Regions from separate parts of the Nocardia sp. NPDC051750 genome, predicted to be linked through region 1. Evidence: riboswitches for the same ligand, from Rfam matches in the RefSeq annotation. Region 1 holds a riboswitch; each other region holds the start of a gene.
The links. Region 1 has a riboswitch for S-adenosylmethionine ahead of ACIA75_RS22610 (aminotransferase class V-fold PLP-dependent enzyme). Riboswitches for the same ligand answer to the same signal wherever they lie in the genome.

Region 1 (5,088 bases):
CGCACAGACGCCGATTCGGCGAATGCGCGTTATCTCTCCGGCTCGGCCGGATCCGGTACCGGCAGACTCGCTACAGGTCGAGGACGAGACGGGTGATCGTGCCCACGGTGGTCACACACAGGCGTATCGGATCCGTTGCGGGCGGGTTGTCGCGGCCGTCCGGCGCCCGTTCGATCGCGAGCGGCTGGTGTTCGCAGGCACCGCACAGTCCCGCCCGGCACATCGACGGTACCGCGAGACCGCGGCGCTCCAGGGCTTCGAGCACGGTCAGTGCCGGCGGGACGACGAATTCGACACCGGACCGGCGCAATTCGACGACCAGCACCCGCGCCGGTTCGGGGCGCCGCCGGTTGCGCCTGTACCTCACCGCCGGCGACGGGACAGCTGCCCGCCGGCCGACCCGTCGTGGTGGTCGTAGGGCGTATCGCGGATTCCGGCGCGCCGGGCAGCCGCTTTCGCGATGCGTGACTGCCATCGCCACATCGGATCGTCCCGGCGGGCCTTGCGATCCAGCCGGGCCCGGGCGCCCGGCAGCCGATCACCCAGTGCTCGCGCCCGGACCTCCGCGACGGACACCAGCGCCGTGGCCGATTTCCACGGCTGCAACGGCACATCGCGCAGCGGGGTGGCCGCCAGGAGTTCCCGGACAAGAAGGTCGCTGCTGTAGTAGGCCATCATGCCCGCCACCGGTCCTGTCGCGGCGATCTTGGCCCGTGCCACCGGCCCGTTCCCGGCAAAACCGGAGGTCGCCGCGCCCGCCATCTTCGCCGTCCACTCCGGTGCCGTACCGGCGTTGGCGACCATATAGTCGACCATTTTCATCCCGTCGAGGGCCGTCGCCGGGATCAGTTCCCCGGCCACGCCGAACACATGCGCGATCCCGGCCCAGTAGTGCATGACATCGTCCAGCCGCTCGGTGTCGATGCGGCGCCCGTGGACATGGTCGAAGCACAGCGGTGTCAGCCCGAAGGTCACCGCGGCACCCATCATGGTGGCATTGGAGATCGGATTGCCGTGCCGAGCGAAATGCTCCGGGCCCCAGGCCTTCTTCAGTCCCGACCGCACCTGCGCGTGCATGAGCCGCACGCGCACCGTGTCCTGGAAGGTCGGCGACCATCGGTCCAGTGCCCCCGCCACCGTCATACTGCGGAACCAGTTCGCGGTCTCCAGGTTCCGCCGGTAGGGATCGTGGACATACCGCCCCGTCGCCCCGGTGGCCGAGGCGACTTCCGCACCCACGAAGGTGCCCATGAAGTCCTGGATCAGCATGGCCGTCTTTCCGGACATCGAGGCATTGAGCCACAGCCGCCGGCCCCGCTCCCAGCGCCGCGGGTCGAACCACTCCGGCGGATTGTCGAGGTGCTCGAACAGCGCGACGAGTTCCGCCGGCGGATCGTCCACCGTCTCGATTCCGCGCGCGAGTGCCCGGTCGAGCATCCCTCGCCCAGCCGCTGTACCTTCGCGGGCTAAGGCGGCGACCACACCGTCCATCAGTTCGTCGCCCTGCCAGAGATGGTCGGCCATGATCCGGGCCTGCGGGGTGTCGGCCGGTACCCGCTGGACGTCGATCCAGGGCGCGAGCATTCGTTTCCGGGTTTCGAACCACAGCCCGGACGGCGCCACCCGGGGCGGCGGGGGCCGCAGCGGCATACCGGTGCGGAAGTAGTAGTCGAACCGGTGCTTTTTCCCTTCGTCGACGGTTTCGGGTTCCCGGTTCGGCGGGCCTGTCATCGGCTCCTGTGGCAGCATGGGCGAATGCTGACACGAATAATTGCTCGCGTTCAATTCGCATTCTGATGCCCGCCACGCCCCGCGCCACACTCCGCCGGACACCGCGTCAGCAACGCTCGCGAGAGATGGTCCGGCGCATCATCGACGCCGGTCAGGCGGTCCTCATCGCGCACGGATACGAGGGCGCCTCGACGAACCGGATAGCTCGCGCCGCCGGCATCAGCCCGGGTTCGCTCTACCAGTACTTCCCCAACAAGGACGCCGTGATCGGGGCGGCCATCGACCGCTACAACGAAGAGGTCTCCGAGCGGGTCCGCGCGCAGGTCCTGGCGAATATGACGGAGCCACCGGAAGTCGCTCTGCAGCGATCGATCTCCGCTCTGCTGGATGCCCTGGGCAACCAGCCGGAACTGCTGCGTGCGGTGGTCGAGCAGACTCCCCGGCTCAGCGTCGGGCATACGGTCGTCCACTTCGAGGATCAGATCGCCGATCTCACCCGCGCCGCGCTCACCCTGCGCGGATACCGGCCCCACGACGATTCGGATATCCCGACGGCCGCCTGGATGCTCGTGCGGACGGTGGAACATCTGACCGTTCGCTACATCCTGGACCAGCCCGATATTCCCCGCGACGCCTTCCTCGCCAATATCACCCGCATGATCCACAACTACTTCCGCCGGCCGTAAAAGCACAGACCGGGACGGCGGAAGCCGAGCAGTACGCGAGCACCGGGGCCCGCCGCCGGACCGGCAACAACCGCAGCGGCCACGGACCGCTCGGCGACATGAAACATCGGAGGATCTGAATCCGAATTATCGCTCGCAATCTTCGCCCGGACGGCGACACATCGAACCACGGCATCCCAGCCCGGAACGGGCGCTCGCGTCCGTCGCCGCCGCAGTGCTCGGCCCCGACTGCGCGACGGCCGAGCACATGAACAAGCGCGCCACAGAAGCGGTCCCGGTTGCTGCCCGCGACAGCATCCTCGGCACGTGAGCCGAACGGTCATCGCGCGGCAGGCCGCCCCTGGGTTCGGCCGGCATATCGGTGTGGGTTGACAAACTCGCGGACGTCTGAAACTCTCGGTTCAGGTCATGAGTGCCAGCATCGAGCCCCGGCTTGCTGGCCGGCAACCCTCCTCCGCGGTGGGGTGCCCCGGGTGACGACCTGGCCGCCGCTCGATCGAGCGTGGCAAGCGCGGACTCCGTTCCCTCGATCCACCGGAGTCCCCGAATCGATGGGATTGCGTGATGACCGCTGTACTCGACCGGACCGGTGCCCTCGCCTGTGTCTCCGGAGCCGATCTGCGAGTTCCCCTGGTACAGGGCGGAACCCGGACCTACGCCAATTTCGACTACGCCGCCAGCGCGCCCGCGCTGGCACAGGTCACCGACCGGATCGCCGAACTTCTGCCCTATTACGCCAGCGTCCATCGGGGCGCCGGGTACGCCTCGCGGGTGTCCACGCAGTGCTACGAGGCCGCGCGGGAGACGGTGGGCCGGTTCCTGCACTGTGCCGACGATCAGGTAGTGGTCTTCACCCGCAACACCACCGATGCCATCAACCTGCTCGCCGGCTGCGTTCCCGGCGATACGGTGGTGCTCGATATCGAACACCACGCGAACCTGCTGCCCTGGGAGCGCCGTGGTCGCCGGGTGGTGCGCGCCGCCGATACCGTCGCGGAAACCTTGCGCCGGCTGGCGGCCGAACTGTGCGCGAAACCTGCCGCCCTGCTGGCGGTGACCGGCGCCTCCAACGTGACCGGTGAACTGCTGCCACTGGACCGTCTGGCCGCGCTCGCGCACCAGTGCGGTGCCCGGATCCTGGTGGACGCGGCGCAGCTCGCCCCGCACCGGCGAATCGACCTGTGCGCCACCGGTATCGACTACCTGGTGCTGTCCGGGCACAAGCTGTATGCCCCGTTCGGCGCCGGGGTGCTGGCCGGCCGCCGGGACTGGCTCGATACCAGCATCGGCCTGGGCGCTACCCAGGAGGACATCGATCGGCTCCTCGAAGCCGTTGCCGCACTGGTCGACCGGGGGCCGCGCTGGGAGTATGCCGGCACCGCCGGGCGCTGGGATCCGGTACCGGAGACCCGGCCGGGCCTGGCGCCCGGTCACGCCGCGGGTAACGCACCGTGCACGGTGTGAGTGCATCCACCGGCGTTGCGCAGGGTTGAGGTCCAGCCACATCCGTCGTGATCTCATCCGTCCCGATCGCGCCGACGGGCCCGCAGGGCAGTGAGCGCAATCCCCGCCGGCACAGATTTCCGCGGCACGAGGAGCGCGGATCCCTCGCCGGCCAACGAGAAGAATTGCATTCTGCCTTTTGCGAAGCATATTCTCATCAGGCGATGGGCAGTCGGGTCGAGGAGCAGATGATGACGGAAACCGCAGTGATCACCGGAGCCGCGGGTGGGATCGGGGAGCATACGGCCCGCCGATTGGCGGCACAGGGCGTGCGTTGTGTGCTGGTGGACCGCAACCCGCTGGTCGAACAGGTCGCCGCGGAATTGGGTGGCGACGCGGTCGTCGGGGATCTGGCCGATCCGGCCCTGTCCCGGGTCGCCGTCGCCGCGGCCGGCGAGCGGGTAGACCTGCTCGTCCTCAACGCCGGAATCAACTCCGTGGACAAGGATCCCGCGGATCTCGATCTCGATCGCTACCACGCGGTCGTCGGTGTCAACCAGCATGCCGTCGTCTGGGGTCTGCGGGCCGCCCTTCCCGTCATGCGGCGGCAGGGCGGCGGTTCCATCGTGATCACCGCGTCGCACGCGGGAATCGCGGGGGTACCGCAAGACCCGATCTACACGATGACCAAACACGCCGTCATCGGGCTGGTCCGTGCCCTGCACGGCCGGCTCGCAGAAGAAGGTATCCGCTTGAGCGCGGTATGCCCCGGCCTGGTGGACACGCCGCTCACCGCAGGTGGGCGCGAGCGGTTCCGCGCAGCGGGCATCCCGATGCTGCAAGCCGATGAGGTGGCGGGCGCCGTCGAACAGTTGCTGCGCAACGGTGAACCGGGCACCGAACTCGTGGTCCGCCCCGGACAACCGGCCACCCGATACCTCGCCGCACCGATTCCGTGAAGATCCGGCCCGGGCCACCGAACCTGCGCTTCGGTGGCCGAGGTCGGCGCGGGTGGTCATTTCGGTGACCGCGGCTGTCAGGACCGTGTCCAGACCCCGTCCCCGCGCACAGCGGGCCACGTACCGGGCACCGGCAACCGGCCGCATGTGACACAGCGCGGACAGTAGGGGAACTGCCGCTGCGACTGGCGAAACGCGTCTCGCGACAACCTGAGTCAGCCCCGGTCCGTCCGGAAAGGTCAGGCACCGACTCGGCGGAGAGCAGCTCC
Region 2 (5,088 bases), on a different contig from region 1:
AGAATCCGATTACTCCCGCTACACCGGCAACACGAGCACCGCCGCGGCGATTTCCGGCGCACTGGATGCCTTGGGCATCCAGGACCCCGAGGCCCGCGAGAACTGGACGCGCGGATACCAGGTGTTGATCGCACGAGAGTCCGGCGGAAATCCCAATGCCGTCAACAACTGGGACAGCAATGCCGCGTCGGGACAGAATTCACGGGGGCTCACGCAGACGATTCCCGGCACCTTCCGGGCCTACCACGTGCGGGGAACGTCCACCGATATCCACGACCCGGTCGCAAATGTCGCCGCCAGCATGAGCTACGTGATGGATCGCTACGACGTCGCTCCGGACGGCAGCAACCTGCAGTCCGCCGTCCAACAGACCGACCCGAACAGACCCGCGAAGGGCTACTGAACGGCGATATCCGCGCACGCGGGACCCGCACGGCCGCACCCACGGCAAAGGGCGCCGAGAACACAGCCCTGTTCTCGGCGCCCCGGGGACGCTGCGGCTCCACGATCCGGGCGCTGTTCGCACGCCGGGTGCCGTGGAGCCGCGGTGTTGTCAGCGCAGCGCGCGCGCCAGGTTGGCGTCGAGCGCGGCGAGGAATTCCTCGGTGGTGAGGTAGCCCTGGTCCCCGCCCACCAGTGCGGCGAGGTCCTTCGTCATCTGGCCGCCCTCGACGGTCTTGATGACCACGTCCTCGAGGGTCTGCGCGAAACCGATCACCTCGGGGGTGTTGTCCAGCTTGCCCCGGTGCTCGAGGCCACGGGTCCAGGCGAAGATCGACGCGATCGGGTTGGTCGAAGTCGGCTTGCCCTGCTGATGCTGGCGATAGTGCCGGGTGACCGTGCCGTGCGCGGCCTCGGCCTCACAGGTCCGGCCGTCCGGAGTCAGCAGCACCGAGGTCATCAGGCCGAGCGAGCCGAAGCCCTGCGCGACGGTATCGGACTGCACGTCACCGTCGTAGTTCTTGCAGGCCCAGACGTAGCCGCCCTCCCACTTCATGGAGGAGGCGACCATATCGTCGATCAGCCGGTGCTCGTAGGTCAGGCCGGCCGCCTCGAACTGGGTCTTGAACTCGGCCTCGAACACCGCCTCGAAAGTATCCTTGAACATGCCGTCGTAGGCCTTCAAGATGGTGTTCTTCGTCGACATGTAGACGGGGTAGTTCTGCTGCAGCCCGTAGTTGAACGAGGCGCGCGCGAAATCCTCGATGGACTTCTTGAAGTTGTACATACCCATCACGACGCCGCCGTCTTCCGGCATCTGCACGACCTCGTGCACGATCGGCTCGCTGCCGTCCTCGGGAGTGAAGGTGAGGGTGACGGTGCCGGCCTGGAAGACCTTGAAGTCGGTGGCGCGATACTGGTCGCCGAAGGCATGACGGCCGATGATGATCGGCTTGGTCCAGCCGGGGACCAGGCGCGGAACGTTGGAGATGATGATCGGCGCGCGGAAGATGGTGCCGCCGAGAATGTTGCGGATGGTGCCGTTGGGCGACCGCCACATCTTCTTGAGACCGAATTCCTCGACGCGGGCCTCGTCGGGGGTGATCGTCGCGCATTTCACGCCGACGCCGTGTTCCTTGATGGCATTGGCAGCATCCACGGTGACCTGGTCGTCGGTCTTGTCGCGGTACTCGATGCCGAGGTCGTAGTACTCGAGATTCACGTCGAGGTACGGGTGGATCAGCTTGTCCTTGATGAACTGCCAGATGATCCGGGTCATCTCGTCGCCGTCGAGTTCTACGACGGTGCCTTCAACCTTGATCTTGGACATGGATCTTCGTGTCCTCCTAAGACTGGTGCCCTCATTGCACGGCCAGGCGAACACGCTTGTGAGCGGACCCCAGCTGTTCAACAGACAACGTATACATCCCGCGTTGTCCACGAGACGTCTGGTGTAACCAAGACGAGCGTACTGCTTCGGGTGGTCTCACGGTGCAGCCAGCCCCGGTAGTGAGATCTCACACGGGTGAACCGCGCCACAAGATTACCTGGTAGGGGCGTAGGCCGATTTCGATCCATCAGAGCGCACCGCTACCATGTTGAGCAGGTTATGAGCGCCAGCAACAAGCCCCGGCTCGCTGGCCGGCAACCCTCCTGCTGCGGTGGGGTGCTCCGGGTGATGACCGGGCTTCCGAAAGCCGGGAGCAAGCGCACGTCAGGAGGTCGCCGTTATGTGCCGGTGCTGGTCACGTTGATCCGGCACCCCCGCTTGTCGGCGAGCAACCCCCTATGTCTCTGGAGCACGATATGACCGATGGCAGTATCCCCGGCGCGACCGCTGTCCGAGCGACCCACCGGCAACATCCGGCCGCCGTGCCGCCGACGCCGCGCGGCCGGGACATGATTGATACACATCGGATATTGCCGCGGGATGCGGTCCGTCGCGCGGAAGCCATCGCGTGACGGTGGGCACCGAACCGACCACGGCCGCAGCCGTCGCGCAGTTACCCCCGGCCGACGGCACCCCCGGCCAGATCGATATCGGCGACCTCACCCTGGAGAACGGTGCCAGGGTGCCGGCTGTCCGGCTGACCGTGCAGCGCTGGGGCGAGCTGTCACCCGCCAGGGACAATGTGGTGCTGATCGAGCACGCGCTGACCGGCGACTCCCACGTGGTGGGCGAACCGGATGCCGAACATCCCCAGCCCGGGTGGTGGAACGGGATGGTCGGACCGGGCGCACCGATCGACACCGGCGAATGGTGTGTGGTCGCCACCAACGTGCTCGGCGGCTGTCAGGGCAGCACCGGACCCGCAACGCCGGCCCCGGACGGGGCACCGTGGGGTGCGCGATTCCCGGAAATCTCCATCCGTGATCAGGTGAGCGCCGAGCTGCGCCTGTTCGACCTGCTGGGCATCGACCGCCTGGCCGCGGCGGTCGGCGGATCGATGGGCGGGATGCGGGTCCTGGAGTGGATGCTGTGCGCGCCGGAACGCATCGCTTCGGCCCTGATCCTCGCGGTGGGTGCCCGCGCGACCGCCGACCAGATCGGCACGCAGACCACCCAGATCGCCGCCATCACCGGCGACCCCGACTGGCAGGGCGGGAATTATCACGGCACCGGGCGCGCGCCGACGGCCGGGATGGGTATCGCGCGGCGGATCGCGCATCTCACCTACCGCACCGAGGTCGAACTGGACAGCCGTTTCGGCAACAGCCCGCAGACCGGTGAGGACCCCTGGGAGGGCGGCCGGTACGCGGTGCAGAGCTACCTCGAATACCAGGCCGAGAAACTGGGGAGACGTTTCGACCCGGCCACCTACGTGCTGCTCAGCGAGGCGATGAACCGCCACGATATCGGGCGCGGCCGCGGCGGGATCGACGCGGCGATGGCGAGCACTCCGGTGCCGTGCATCGTGGGCGGAATCGACTCCGACCGGCTGTATCCGCTGCACACCCAGCGGGAGCTGGCGGAGGGGCTGCCCGGCTGCCGGCATTTCGAGGTCATCGCGTCCCGGGACGGCCACGACGCGTTCCTCACCGAAGCCGAGGCCATCGGCAAACTGCTGGACCAGACGATGGACCTGGCCCGTTCCAGCCGCTGAACCGGCCGGTTCAGCCCACGCCCAGCGTATTGATGGTGGCGGCGAGGAAGACGATCGCTGCGCCCAGCAGAGTCAGCGCACCCACATCGAAGGGTCTGCTGCGGACCGCGAGCAAGCCCACCCGCAGTGTCGGCAGGCACAACCGGAACGCGGCCGCGATCAGCGTCGCGCCGCCGAAGAAGAACGCCCCGCGCCGCCACCGGTCCTGCGCGACGAAAACCACGGCGACCGCGATCACCGCAACGACCACCACCATCGGCAGGTGGCAGCGCAGGAACACAGCCAGGCGGTTGCCGGTGCCGGGATCGTCCTCGGTCACAGTCTCGGCGTCGGTCACAGGTGCGATTGTTCCAGACGCCGGCGGTCAGGTCTGCGCGACCGGCTCGTACTCCTCAGCGGTCAAGCCGAAGGTCCAGGCAACGATCCCGGTACGGATACGGTCCACGATCGGCTCGGGGCCGGGTAGCCCCGCACTTTCGTAGGCGCGCCGCACGCCCGCCTCGGCCATGGCCCGGTTGCCGGGTCCGGTGGCGGCGGACAGTGTCCGCCACTGCTCGAATTCGGTCAACGGTTCCCTCGTTCCTGTCTCGCTCACAGTTACCGGCCGCGTCAGTCCGCGACGATCCGGACGGCACCCGGCAGGTACTCGCGTTGCCGCACAACCCGATACCACCCCTTCGGCAGGCCGATCGTGGCATGTTCTTCGTGCACCAGGCTCCCTCCCTCGGGCAGATACAACACCATGGAATTCGGTGTGTGCGGATCGCGGAAGAGCTTGCCGGGTGAGGTGATCGCATGGGCATGCCCGGTCACCTCACCGAGCGCCAGCACCATCCGGCCGCGGCGGTCCCGTGGTGCGGGCCGCCACCTTTCGGCCGATGCGGCAGCCGCCGCACTGTCGATCGGAATGATCAGGGCATCTCCCTTCGGCTGGTACGTGAGCCGAACGTGCCGGCGATTCGCACTGTGACCGGGCGAGCCGTCCGTTCTCGGGCTGCGGATGTCGGTCCGGGTTGGTAGAACGATCGCGGACATCGAGCCGATATCGGCTTCGGGGAGAGGAACAGAGAATGCCCGAGTATCTCGAGCGACTGGAAGAGTTCGGCGGGCTTCCCGTCTTCGATTTCCCGGATTCGCCCGGCGACGCCGCCTGTGCCGACACCATTCCCGCCGATGCGGGGTCGGTGGCCTGGCGGATCGCGGGGTCCGGTTTCGAGGTGGAGGTTCCCTGGCCCGAACATTTCGCGCGGTTCTGCGAACACGTGGACACCACCCGGGTGCGGGCGTTCGTCGTCGGCAACTGGGCCGATCTCTCCGACGGCGAGCCCGAGACGTCCGATCTGGTGGTGGAGGCGATGGTTGCCGCGCGCGCGAAGTTCCCGGCGCTGCGCTCATTGTTCCTCGGCGATATCGAACCGGAGGAAAACGAGATCTCCTGGATCAAGCAGGGTCCGGTCGCCGAGCTGCTGGGGGCCTTCCCGGAGCTGACCGAGTTCGTCGTCCGCGGATCCGAGGAGTTGAGTTTCGCGCCGATCCGGCACGA
Region 3 (5,088 bases), on a different contig from region 1:
CCAGACCCGACCGGCCCGTCCCGCGACGGTGTACTGCCCGCGACCGGTTCGGTAGCGGCCCTGATCACCCGCGCGACCGGCCGCGACCCGTACTACATCGGCAAACCGAACCCGTTGATGATGCGCTCGGCACTGCGCCGGATCGACGCCCATTCGCAGACCAGCGTGATGATCGGCGACCGGATGGACACCGACGTCATCTCGGGGATGGAGGCCGGAATGCGCACCATCCTGGTGACCACCGGGATCTCGACGAAGATGTCGGTCGAACACTTCCCCTACCGGCCGACCACGGTGCTCAACTCGGTCGCCGAACTGGTGGGGCGGGTACGCACTCCGTTCACCTGACGATCAGGGGCCCGTGATGCATCGGCCGGATCGGAAAATTCGGACTCAACGGACGAGCTCCAGTTCGGACCGACTCGGTATCGGCATCGATCCTGCCGGTGCAGTCGCCCGATGCCATAACGAAACCGGTGCCGCGGGCGCTCATTCACGACGGTGAACTCGGTCAGCCCAATGCTCGGTCGAGATCGCCGAGGAGATCTTCGATATCTTCCAGGCCGATCGAGATTCGCACCACCGCGTCCGACAATCCGATCGAGGCCCGGCCTTCCGGACCCATTGCCCGATGCGTGGTGGTCGCGGGATGAGTGATGAGGGATTTGGCGTCGCCGAGATTGTTGGAAATATCGATGATCCGCAATCCATTGAGCATCTCGAAAGCTCGGGCCTTGGCCGCTTCGGCGGATGCTTTCAGTTCGAAGGTCACCACCGTCCCGCCGCCGCTCATCTGGTCCGCGGCCAGCTTGTATTGCGGGTGGGATTCCAGGAACGGGTAGCGCACCCAGCTCACCGCCGGGTGTTCGTCCAGATACCGCGCGATGCGCAGCGCGGACTCGGTCGACTGCCGGACCCGCAGCGGCATGGTTTCCAAGCCCTTGAGCAGCGTCCACGCATTGAACGGGCTCAGTGCCGGACCGGTGTGCCGCATGAGGGTTTTGACCGGACCCTCGATGTACTCCTCCGACCCGAGGATCGCCCCGCCGAGCACCCGGCCCTGGCCGTCGATGTGCTTGGTGCCGGAGTACACGATCACATCCGCGCCGAGTTCGAACCCGCGTTGCAGCAGCGGCGTGGCGAATACGTTGTCCAGCACCACCTTCGCGCCCGCGGCGTGCGCGAGTTCACAGACCTTGCGCACGTCGACCAGGGTCTGCATCGGGTTGGCCGGGGTTTCGAAGAACACCGCGGCGGTGGGTTCGGCCAGCGCCGCTTCCCACTGGTCGAGATCTTCACCGTCGACGAAAACCGTCTCGATACCCCAGCGCGGCAGGATTTCGTTGCACACCACGAAACACGATCCGAACAGGCTGCGTGCGGCGACCAGCCGGTCACCCGCCTTCAGGAGCGCGCCGAGCGCGACGAACACTGCGGACATACCGCTGGCGGTCGCGAAACACGCTTCGGCACCGTCGAGCAGCCGCATCCGTTCCTGGAACATGGCCACCGTCGGGTTCCCGTAGCGGGAGTACACGTAATGCGGGGACTCGCCGGTGAACGCCGCCTCGGCGGCTTCGGCGCTGGCGTAGACGAAGCCCGAGTTCAGGTACAGCGCTTCGGAGGTCTCCTCGAAGCCGGACCGGCTCAGGCCGCCGCGCACACCCAGCGTGGCCGGGCCGACACCCTCGGGCAGCGCGCGTTCGAACGCACCACCGCTGATCACGACTGCCGCCAGGGCAGTCCGTGGGCCCGCCAGCCGGCGCCGCCGCGGTGCCCGAACTCGTCGAGGTGGCCTTCGAATCCTTCGGAGATGTTGTATGCGGGCGCGATACCGGCGCCGGTCGCCGCGTCGGCGGCATGCGCCGAACGCTGACCCGAGCGGCACAGGAAGAGCACCGGGGCGTCGGCCGGCCGGTCGCCCAGCGCCGAGCGCAACTGATCGAGGAATTCCGTGTTGCGCGCCCCGGTGGCATCGACCCACTCCACCAGCAGTGTCGGCTTGGCGATGGGGCTCGTGTCGGGAACGCCGACGAACTTCCATTCGGCTTCGGTGCGCACGTCCACGAGGACGGCGTCCGGATTCTCGGCCAGCAGTTCCCAGGCCTGCTGTGGACCGATATCACCTGCATAACTCATACGTGGTACCTCCTGCGAATCCGCACTTGCCGCATCCGTTCGATGCGTGCCAGGTCGTCACCCGGAGCACCCCACCGCGGAGGAGGGTTGCCGACCAGCGAGCCGGGGCTTGGCGCTGGCACTCATGACCTAAGCAATGAGATTGCCCGGCCTGAGCGGACCCTGTCAAACCCCGGTTGACACCCGGCGGGAAATCATTCGATCGGCTGGTTGCACACCCGCCACTCGCCGTCGGTGTGGAACAGCCACCAGGTCGAGGTTGCTTCCGCGTCCTCCACCCGGCTGGTCACTTCGATGGTCGCGTTGTCGCCGTTGACTTGGACCGGGCCGAATTTCGTGATCTCGACGTCTTTTCCGGTCTCGCCGGGCATGAGCCGTCCGGCCAGCGGTGAGCGGGCGGGAACGAATCCCGGGCAGACCGCTTCGCGCGGCGGTTCCGGACCGTAGCGGCTGCTCACTTGGGCGAAGTCGCGGACCGCGCCCGCGATCCGGTCGGAATCTGTGACATTTTTCTCAACGGGCGACAGTAGGCCCATCAGCAGGATGCCGCCCAGGATCAGGGCCGCGATCACCGCGGCCACGGCGAACGGCGTGATCGTGCGCCGTGCCGGGGTGGTATCCGGGTCGGCGTCCGACGGGTCGTCGGCGGGTCCGGCATCGCTCATACCGATGATCATCCCTGGTCCCGGGATCGATGGTGCGCCCACACCCCGATAGAATTGCGAGTGACCGCGGGTGGACGGCACAGCAGTCGCCGCGGAGACGTGGGAAGACGTGCAGCGAACCGGCTGCCCCGGGACGGCGCGAGAACGGCGCATACGGGCCACGCGTCAACTTAGCCTAAGCTAAGTACAACGCCAGTGATTCTTTCGACCGATAAGGGTGCGCGTAACAGATGACCGAGCAGAAGGAAGCGAATCGCCCGCTTCGGATCGCGATCGTGGGGGCTGGTCCGGCGGGGATCTATGCCGCTGACGCGTTGATGAAGTCGGATGCCGAGGTTTCGATCGACCTGTTCGAGCGGATGCCGGCGCCGTTCGGTCTGATCCGTTACGGTGTCGCGCCGGACCATCCGCGGATCAAGGGGATCGTGACCGCGCTGCACAAGGTCCTGGACAAGGAACAGGTGCGGCTGCTGGGCAATATCGATTACGGCACCGATATCACCCTGTCGGATCTGCGGCGTTTCTACGACGCGGTGATCTTCTCCACCGGCGCCAACGCCGACCGGGCGTTGCCTATCCCGGGTATCGACCTGGACGGTTCCTACGGTGCCGCCGATTTCGTGTCCTGGTACGACGGGCATCCGGATGTGCCGCGCACCTGGCCGCTGGACGCGGAGAAGGTGGCGGTGCTGGGGGTGGGCAATGTCGCGCTCGATGTGGCGCGGGTGCTCGCCAAGACCGGTGACGAACTGCTGCCGACCGAGATCCCGCCGAACGTCTACGAGGGCCTGAAGGGCAACAAGGCTGTCGAGGTGCACGTCTTCGGCCGCCGCGGGCCGGCGCAGGCCAAGTTCACCCCGCTCGAGCTGCGTGAACTCGACCATTCGCCCACGATCGAGGTGATCGTGGATCCCGAGGACATCGACTACGACGAGGGTTCCGAAGCCGCGCGCCGGCATTCCAAGCAGGTCGATATGGTCGCCAACACCCTCGAACAGTGGGCGATCCGGGATCAGGGCGACCGTCCACACAAGCTGTTCCTGCACTTCTTCGAATCACCCGCCGAGATCGTGGGCGAGGACGGCAAGGTCGTGGGCCTGCGTACCGAGCGCACCCAGCTCGACGGCACCGGCAACGTGAAGGGTACCGGGAATTTCCGGGACTGGGATGTGCAGGCCATCTACCGGGCCGTGGGCTACCTGTCGCAGAACATCTCCGAACTGCCGTTCGACGATCAGGCCGGCGTGATCCCGAACGAGGCCGGTCGCGTACTGGTCGACGAGAACGCCGACGGTGCCGCCCGCTTCATGCCCGGCACCTATGTGACCGGCTGGATCAAGCGTGGCCCGGTCGGCCTGATCGGCCACACCAAGGGCGATGCCAACGAGACGGTGGCCTGCCTGCTGGACGACAGCAAGAATTTCGCCCCGGCCGAGCATCCGGAACTGGACGCGGTGACCGAGTTCCTCGAGGGCCGCGGTATCCCGTTCACCACGTGGGCCGGCTGGTACCGCCTCGACGCACACGAGCGGTCGCTGGGTGAGCCGGAGGGCCGCGAGCGGGTCAAGGTCGTCGAGCGCGAGGACATGCTGCGGGCCAGCGAACCGCACAAGGTGTAGATCCGAGCCCGCTCCGACCACCCAGAGCTGGGAGGGGCGGGCATCACCACGACATATCAGGCATTCTGTATCCGTGTTCGATGCCCATGTACACATCATCGATCCGCGTTTTCCGCTGATCGAAAATGAGGGCTACCTACCGGAGCCTTATACGATCGCCGACTACCGCCGCCGGATGTCCCGGTTCCAGCCGTCCGGCGGCGCGGTGGTCAGTGCGTCCTTCCAGGGCAACGACCAGAGCTATCTGCGGGCCGCGCTGGCCGAACTCGGACCCGGCTGGGTCGGGGTGACCCGGCTCGATCTGGATGCCTCCGATTCCGAGATCCTCGATCTGCACGAGGCCGGGGTGCGGGCGGTGCGGTTCAACCTGAAACGTGCCGCCACCGATATCACGGGAATGACCCGGCAGGCGCTGCGCGCCCACGAGCTGGTGGGCTGGCATGTGGAGATCTACGTCGACGGCCAGATGCTGGCCTCGCTGCAGCCGGTGATCCTGAAACTGCCGAAGGTGTCCATCGACCATCTCGGCATGTCCGAGGTGGGCCTGTCCTACCTGCTGGACCTGGTCGACCGCGGGGCCCGGGTGAAGGCGACCGGTTTCGGCCGGGTCGATATGAATGTCGCGACCGCCCTGCGCCGGATCCACACGGTGAACCCCGAAGCGC

Region 2: it holds a riboswitch for S-adenosylmethionine, as region 1 does, so the genes downstream of both, ACIA75_RS34480 (homoserine O-acetyltransferase) here and ACIA75_RS22610 (aminotransferase class V-fold PLP-dependent enzyme) in region 1, are expected to answer to the same signal.
Region 3: it holds a riboswitch for S-adenosylmethionine, as region 1 does, so the genes downstream of both, ACIA75_RS02205 (rhodanese-like domain-containing protein) here and ACIA75_RS22610 (aminotransferase class V-fold PLP-dependent enzyme) in region 1, are expected to answer to the same signal.

Annotation. Positions count from the first base shown of each region.
Region 1 covers NZ_JBITCK010000005.1:178,278-183,365, forward strand. The annotation lists gene ACIA75_RS22595 (2Fe-2S iron-sulfur cluster-binding protein) at 71-367, opposite strand; gene ACIA75_RS22600 (oxygenase MpaB family protein) at 364-1,749, opposite strand; gene ACIA75_RS22605 (TetR/AcrR family transcriptional regulator) at 1,857-2,417, shown strand; SAM riboswitch class IV at 2,822-2,935, shown strand; partial or broken gene ACIA75_RS22610 (aminotransferase class V-fold PLP-dependent enzyme) at 2,982-3,797, shown strand; gene ACIA75_RS22615 (SDR family oxidoreductase) at 4,112-4,819, shown strand.
Region 2 covers NZ_JBITCK010000009.1:214,816-219,903, forward strand. The annotation lists gene ACIA75_RS34470 (transglycosylase SLT domain-containing protein) at 1-403, shown strand, start outside; gene ACIA75_RS34475 (NADP-dependent isocitrate dehydrogenase) at 554-1,771, opposite strand; SAM riboswitch class IV at 2,047-2,157, shown strand; gene ACIA75_RS34480 (homoserine O-acetyltransferase) at 2,400-3,545, shown strand; gene ACIA75_RS34485 (DUF3017 domain-containing protein) at 3,556-3,801, opposite strand; gene ACIA75_RS34490 (hypothetical protein) at 3,910-4,113, opposite strand; gene ACIA75_RS34495 (hypothetical protein) at 4,155-4,379, opposite strand; gene ACIA75_RS34500 (STM4015 family protein) at 4,616-5,088, shown strand, end outside.
Region 3 covers NZ_JBITCK010000001.1:509,316-514,403, reverse strand. The annotation lists gene ACIA75_RS02215 (HAD-IIA family hydrolase) at 1-348, shown strand, start outside; gene ACIA75_RS02210 (O-succinylhomoserine sulfhydrylase) at 512-1,726, opposite strand; gene ACIA75_RS02205 (rhodanese-like domain-containing protein) at 1,723-2,139, opposite strand; SAM riboswitch class IV at 2,157-2,269, opposite strand; gene ACIA75_RS02200 (hypothetical protein) at 2,334-2,804, opposite strand; gene ACIA75_RS02195 (FAD-dependent oxidoreductase) at 3,035-4,423, shown strand; gene ACIA75_RS02190 (amidohydrolase family protein) at 4,497-5,088, shown strand, end outside.